Regions from separate parts of the Cytobacillus sp. FSL K6-0129 genome, predicted to be linked through region 2. Evidence: a T-box and tRNA genes for the amino acid it is inferred to sense, from the RefSeq annotation. Region 2 holds a T-box; the other holds one or more tRNA genes.
The links. A T-box is a leader RNA that pairs with one kind of tRNA and senses whether it is charged. The one in region 2 lies ahead of argS (arginine--tRNA ligase), so its partner is inferred to be a tRNA-Arg.
Positions count from the first base shown of each region.

Region 1: it has a tRNA-Arg gene. The T-box ahead of argS (arginine--tRNA ligase) is inferred to sense a tRNA for this amino acid. The anticodon was not compared.

Region 1 is NZ_JBBOXM010000001.1:3,113,067-3,116,468, reverse strand. It holds rRNA gene MHI57_RS15505 (16S ribosomal RNA) at 1-1,343, opposite strand, end outside; tRNA gene MHI57_RS15500 (tRNA-Ala) at 1,527-1,602, opposite strand; tRNA gene MHI57_RS15495 (tRNA-Pro) at 1,620-1,696, opposite strand; tRNA gene MHI57_RS15490 (tRNA-Arg) at 1,701-1,777, opposite strand; tRNA gene MHI57_RS15485 (tRNA-Leu) at 1,787-1,875, opposite strand; tRNA gene MHI57_RS15480 (tRNA-Gly) at 1,882-1,956, opposite strand; tRNA gene MHI57_RS15475 (tRNA-Leu) at 1,975-2,059, opposite strand; tRNA gene MHI57_RS15470 (tRNA-Lys) at 2,069-2,144, opposite strand; tRNA gene MHI57_RS15465 (tRNA-Thr) at 2,152-2,227, opposite strand; tRNA gene MHI57_RS15460 (tRNA-Val) at 2,245-2,320, opposite strand; rRNA gene rrf (5S ribosomal RNA) at 2,330-2,446, opposite strand; rRNA gene MHI57_RS15450 (23S ribosomal RNA) at 2,677-3,402, opposite strand, start outside.
Region 2 is NZ_JBBOXM010000001.1:3,482,912-3,486,313, reverse strand. It holds gene mgtE (magnesium transporter) at 1-286, shown strand, start outside; gene MHI57_RS17545 (FtsW/RodA/SpoVE family cell cycle protein) at 445-1,632, shown strand; T-box leader at 1,678-1,895, shown strand; gene argS (arginine--tRNA ligase) at 1,952-3,402, shown strand, end outside.

The DNA.
Region 1 (3,402 bases), 370 kb from region 2:
GGCTTCATGTAGGCGAGTTGCAGCCTACAATCCGAACTGAGAATGGTTTTATGGGATTGGCTAAACCTCGCGGTCTTGCAGCCCTTTGTACCATCCATTGTAGCACGTGTGTAGCCCAGGTCATAAGGGGCATGATGATTTGACGTCATCCCCACCTTCCTCCGGTTTGTCACCGGCAGTCACCTTAGAGTGCCCAACTAAATGCTGGCAACTAAGATCAAGGGTTGCGCTCGTTGCGGGACTTAACCCAACATCTCACGACACGAGCTGACGACAACCATGCACCACCTGTCACTCTGTCCCCCGAAGGGGAAAGTCCTATCTCTAGGATTGTCAGAGGATGTCAAGACCTGGTAAGGTTCTTCGCGTTGCTTCGAATTAAACCACATGCTCCACCGCTTGTGCGGGCCCCCGTCAATTCCTTTGAGTTTCAACCTTGCGGTCGTACTCCCCAGGCGGAGTGCTTAATGCGTTTGCTGCAGCACTAAAGGGCGGAAACCCTCTAACACTTAGCACTCATCGTTTACGGCGTGGACTACCAGGGTATCTAATCCTGTTTGCTCCCCACGCTTTCGCGCCTCAGCGTCAGTTACAGACCAGAAAGTCGCCTTCGCCACTGGTGTTCCTCCAAATCTCTACGCATTTCACCGCTACACTTGGAATTCCACTTTCCTCTTCTGCACTCAAGTTCCCCAGTTTCCAATGACCCTCCACGGTTGAGCCGTGGGCTTTCACATCAGACTTAAGGAACCGCCTGCGCGCGCTTTACGCCCAATAATTCCGGACAACGCTTGCCACCTACGTATTACCGCGGCTGCTGGCACGTAGTTAGCCGTGGCTTTCTGGTTAGGTACCGTCAAGGTACCGGCAGTTACTCCGATACTTGTTCTTCCCTAACAACAGAGTTTTACGATCCGAAAACCTTCATCACTCACGCGGCGTTGCTCCGTCAGACTTTCGTCCATTGCGGAAGATTCCCTACTGCTGCCTCCCGTAGGAGTCTGGGCCGTGTCTCAGTCCCAGTGTGGCCGATCACCCTCTCAGGTCGGCTACGCATCGTCGCCTTGGTGAGCCGTTACCTCACCAACTAGCTAATGCGCCGCGGGCCCATCTGTAAGTGATAGCAGAACCATCTTTCAATCTAATTATATGTATAAATAGATATTATCCGGTATTAGCCCCGGTTTCCCGGAGTTATCCCAGTCTTACAGGCAGGTTGCCCACGTGTTACTCACCCGTCCGCCGCTAATCTTTGGGAGCAAGCTCCCTCAGATTCGCTCGACTTGCATGTATTAGGCACGCCGCCAGCGTTCGTCCTGAGCCAGGATCAAACTCTCCAATAAAGTGTTTGATTAGCTCATTTGCACCTATGGTGCTTTGTTGCTGATAAATCAGCTTTTTTAGAATTACGCTTGACGTTTTACGTTCGTTCAGTTTTCAAAGAACAATCTCATTCGCTTCAGAAGCGACTTTATAATCATACAACATCTTAACTTGTTATGTCAATAACTTTTTTAAAATGTTTTTGGTGGAGCCTAGCGGGATCGAACCGCTGACCTCCTGCGTGCAAAGCAGGCGCTCTCCCAGCTGAGCTAAGGCCCCAAAAAGAGTAATAAAAATGGTCGGGAAGACAGGATTCGAACCTGCGACCCCTTGGTCCCAAACCAAGTGCTCTACCAAGCTGAGCTACTTCCCGTTTATGGCGCGCCCGAGAGGAGTCGAACCCCTAACCTTTTGATCCGTAGTCAAACGCTCTATCCAATTGAGCTACGGGCGCATCAATAAGTGGTGCCGAGGACCGGAATCGAACCGGTACGGTAGTCACCTACCGCAGGATTTTAAGTCCTGTGCGTCTGCCAGTTCCGCCACCCCGGCACTTATTGGAGCGGAAGACGGGATTCGAACCCGCGACCCTCACCTTGGCAAGGTGATGTTCTACCACTGAACTACTTCCGCAAATATTCAAAATAAAAATGGTGCGGGTGAAGGGAGTCGAACCCCCACGCCTTGCGGCGCCAGATCCTAAGTCTGGTGCGTCTGCCAATTCCGCCACACCCGCATATATAAATGGTGAGCCATGAAGGACTCGAACCTTCGACCCTCTGATTAAAAGTCAGATGCTCTACCAACTGAGCTAATGGCTCGTACAAGTGGTGCCGGCCAGAGGACTTGAACCCCCAACCTACTGATTACAAGTCAGTTGCTCTACCAATTGAGCTAGGCCGGCAAATAAACACAAAAAAATGGTGGAGGATGACGGGATCGAACCGCCGACCCTCTGCTTGTAAGGCAGATGCTCTCCCAGCTGAGCTAATCCTCCAATATGTATGCCCGGCAACGTCCTACTCTCACAAGGGGACAGCCCCTAACTACCATCGGCGCTGAGAAGCTTAACTTCCGTGTTCGGTATGGGAACGGGTGTGACCTTCTCGCTATCGCCACCGGACTATGAAATTGTAAGGGAATCGTTCCCTCAAAACTAGGTAATGTTGAAGAAGATATTTATTGAGTAATCGCCTATGCGTTGCTGACGCGACTACTTACGTAGTGCTGTCTAGCTGCGGCGCCTAGGTGCTCGAGGTCATAAGCCAAATTTGTCATGAGGTTAAAGAACAACCTCCTGTCAAATTCGTCTTATGCTTGTCGCACCTGGGCAAGGCGCCTCCGCATTTCGAATTGGTTAAGTCCTCGATCGATTAGTATTAGTCAGCTACATGTGTCGCCACACTTCCACCTCTAACCTATCAACCTGATCATCTTTCAGGGATCTTACTAGCTTGCGCTATGGGAAATCTCATCTCGAGGGGGGCTTCATGCTTAGATGCTTTCAGCACTTATCCCTTCCGCACATAGCTACCCAGCGATGCCTTTGGCAAGACAACTGGTACACCAGCGGTGCGTCCATCCCGGTCCTCTCGTACTAAGGACAGCTCCTCTCAAATTTCCTGCGCCCACGACGGATAGGGACCGAACTGTCTCACGACGTTCTGAACCCAGCTCGCGTACCGCTTTAATGGGCGAACAGCCCAACCCTTGGGACCGACTACAGCCCCAGGATGCGATGAGCCGACATCGAGGTGCCAAACCTCCCCGTCGATGTGGACTCTTGGGGGAGATAAGCCTGTTATCCCCGGGGTAGCTTTTATCCGTTGAGCGATGGCCCTTCCATGCGGAACCACCGGATCACTAAGCCCGACTTTCGTCCCTGCTCGACTTGTAGGTCTCGCAGTCAAGCTCCCTTGTGCCTTTACACTCTACGAATGATTTCCAACCATTCTGAGGGAACCTTTGGGCGCCTCCGTTACTCTTTAGGAGGCGACCGCCCCAGTCAAACTGCCCACCTGACACTGTCTCCCATCCCGATAAGGGATGTGGGTTAGAATTTCAATACAGCCAGGGTAG
Region 2 (3,402 bases):
GGAATTAGGGGTAGGCGTGATTATTGGTGTCACTTGTGGTATTTTAATCGCACTGATTGCATTTTTTTGGCAAGGAAATATTTATTTAGGCTTAGTTGTCGGAGTTTCCCTACTTCTTACTTTAATTATCGGGACACTTTCGGGAGCAACTATTCCTTTACTATTATACAAATTCGGGATAGACCCAGCCATAGCTTCCGGGCCTCTTATTACAACATTAAATGACATTTTCTCACTTGTTACGTATTTTGGTATTGCCACAATGTTTATTTCCTACTTAACTTAACATTACTTTTTTATTTTATATTGTAAATAAGGAAACTCTTTCTCAATTCGGTACGTCTATATATACGTTTAAACATATTCCTTTGCAGAAGATCCCTAATGGTTTTTTTCTGTTCGTAGCATTACCTGAATGTATAAAATAAAGATAGGTGTTTATATATGGATCGTATACAAAAAAAGAATGATCGCTTTGATTGGACATTAGCCCTGATATTATTTTTGTTCTGCATCATTAGTTGCACTGCTATTTATAGCGGCCAAACAACAGCACAGTATCCAGATAACTTCGTGCTACAACAAATAATCTTTTATAGTGTAGGTATGATTGTGATCGCCGCCATTATGTACTTTGATTCTGATCAGATAAAGCGAATGACCTGGATCTTATTCGGTATCGGCACAATACTTCAAGCAGGACTTTTTATCGCACCAGAGTCCCTTGCCTATGAAGTAAAAGGAGCTAAGCTCTGGTACAACGGTCTACCAGGACCTTCTTTGCAGCCATCCGAGTTCTTTAAAATATTTCTTATCCTCGCACTAAGTAAAGTAATTGTAGATCATTATGCAAAATACACCATGAAAACGGTAAAAAATGACCTTATACTGTTTATTAAGCTTGGGCTCGTTACTTGTGTTCCGCTAGGACTAATCATTTTAGAAGATTTGGGTACGGCGCTCGTTATTATCGCTATTTTCACGGGGATTCTACTTGTGTCTGGTATTACTTGGAAAATTATCCTCCCTGTTTACGGAACAGTTGCAGCTGTAGGTGGAACCATCATCTATTACATTATTTGGGCTCCTGAAACATTATTAAAGTATCTATCAGTGGATAACTACCAATTGATGCGAATTTATGCTTGGTTAGATCCGTATACACATAAACAAGGAGCTGGCTTACAACTGTACAATTCTCTTCATGCTATCGGCTCGGGAGAATTGGGTGGTAAAGGTTTTTATGAGAGACAAGTTTATATCCCCGATGTTCACACAGACTTTATTTTCAGTGTCATTGGCGAAGAATACGGCTTTATTGGTGCAAGTGTCGTGATATGCTTATATTTTATACTTATTTTCCACTTAACGAAAATTGCCTTATCAGTCAATGACCCATTTAATACTTATGTCTGCGTTGGCGTTATTAGTTATATAACGTTCCATGTATTTCAAAATATCGGGATGACCATTCAAGTATTACCGATTACAGGTATTCCTCTTCCTTTCATTAGTTATGGGGGTAGCTCCTTAATCGGAAATATGATGGCTATGGGGCTTATTTTTAGCATTAGATTTCACCAGAAGAGTTATATGTTCCAAGACAGCTCTAAATATTATCGTGCATCTTAAGGTTGCTTTTTTAAAAATCTAGCGTATAATAATGGAAAATCAAACGGAAATTCAGTGACGAAGAGAGTAGATGTAGGTGAATTCTAAAGCGAAGCAGGGATGGTGAGAGCCTGCAAGAAAAGCCACATTGAAGCGCACTTCGATAGAAGCATGGCAGAATCCAAGTAGGTCATGTCGGTTGTTCGCCCCGTTACAGGCAAGTAGTAAAGGGGTTCGTCACGAACAATTAGAGTGGTACCGCGGGTTTAAGGCTCGTCTCTCAAATTATGAGAGACGGGCTTTTTTATGTTTTCCTATATTTTTGGAGGTGAAAAAGGTGATAGATTTGAAAAAGACAATCAGTTCATGTATTCAAGTTGCAATAGATAACGCCTTAAGTGAAGGTGAGATTCGTCGCTTGTTAGAAACGCCTAAAACATCCGAACATGGCGATCTCTCTTTCCCATGTTTTGCACTAGCAAAGATTTATAAAGAAAACCCAAATCTATTAGCAAAAGACTTAACAGGAAAGCTAACTCATGAATGGATAGATCATGTTGAAGCAGTTGGGCCATATGTAAATATATTTTTTAATAAAAAAGCAATCAGTCAACTCATTATTCAAGCCGTACTACATCAAGGAGAGAATTACGGACAATCAGGAAGCGGTAAAGGTAAGACAATCGTATTAGACTACTCTAGCCCAAATATCGCCAAACCATTCTCAATGGGGCATCTACGTTCGACAGTCATTGGTCATTCCCTTGCACTTATAGCAGAAAAGCATGGATATGATACAGTTAAGATTAATCATTTAGGCGACTGGGGCACACAATTTGGCAAACTCATTACCGCCTATAAGCATTGGGGAAGTGAAGCTTTAATTAAAAAGGAGCCAATTAAGGAATTACTCCAATTATACGTAAAATTTCACCAGAAAGCTGAGGAACATCCCCACTTGCATGAAGAAGCAAGAGCTTGGTTCAGAAAACTTGAACTTGATGATGCGGAGGCAAAGCAACTTTGGTCTTGGTTTAGAGACGAATCTTTAAAAGAATTCGAGAAAACCTATCAACTGCTCGGTGTCTCTTTTGACTCTAATTATGGGGAGGCCTTTTATAACAATCAAATGAACGCGGTTGTCGATACACTGCAACAATCTGACTTGCTATCTACCTCTGATGGAGCAGAAATCGTACCCTTATCAGATGAAAATCTACCTCCTTGCTTAATTAAGAAATCAGATGGAGCGACTCTTTATGCTACACGCGATATTACGGCAGCCATTTATCGTAAACAAACATACCAATTTGATGAGGCTCTCTATATCGTTGGTCCAGAGCAGTCCATCCACTTCCAACAAGTCAAAGCCGTATTATCTAAAATGGGGCATTCCTGGGCGACACATATCCATCACATCCCATTTGGGTTGTATTTACAAGAAGGTAAGAAGATGTCGACAAGAAAAGGTCGTGTCATATTATTAGAGGAAGTATTACAAGATGCCATACAATTAGCTTCAGAGAATATTGAACAAAAAAATCCTCATCTAAAGAACAAAGATGAGGTAGCTAAAGCTGTTGGTGTAGGAGCAATCATTTTCCATGATTTAAAGAACGAACGAATGAAACAAATAGAATTTTCTTTAGAAGACATGTTAACATTCGAAGGGGAAACCGGTCCGTATGTACAGTATACCCAAGCTAGAGCGCAATCTATTTTACACAAAAGTCAGCAACAGACTTATAAAATAGAAGGTCTATCAAGTGAATACGCTTGGCAAGTAGCTAA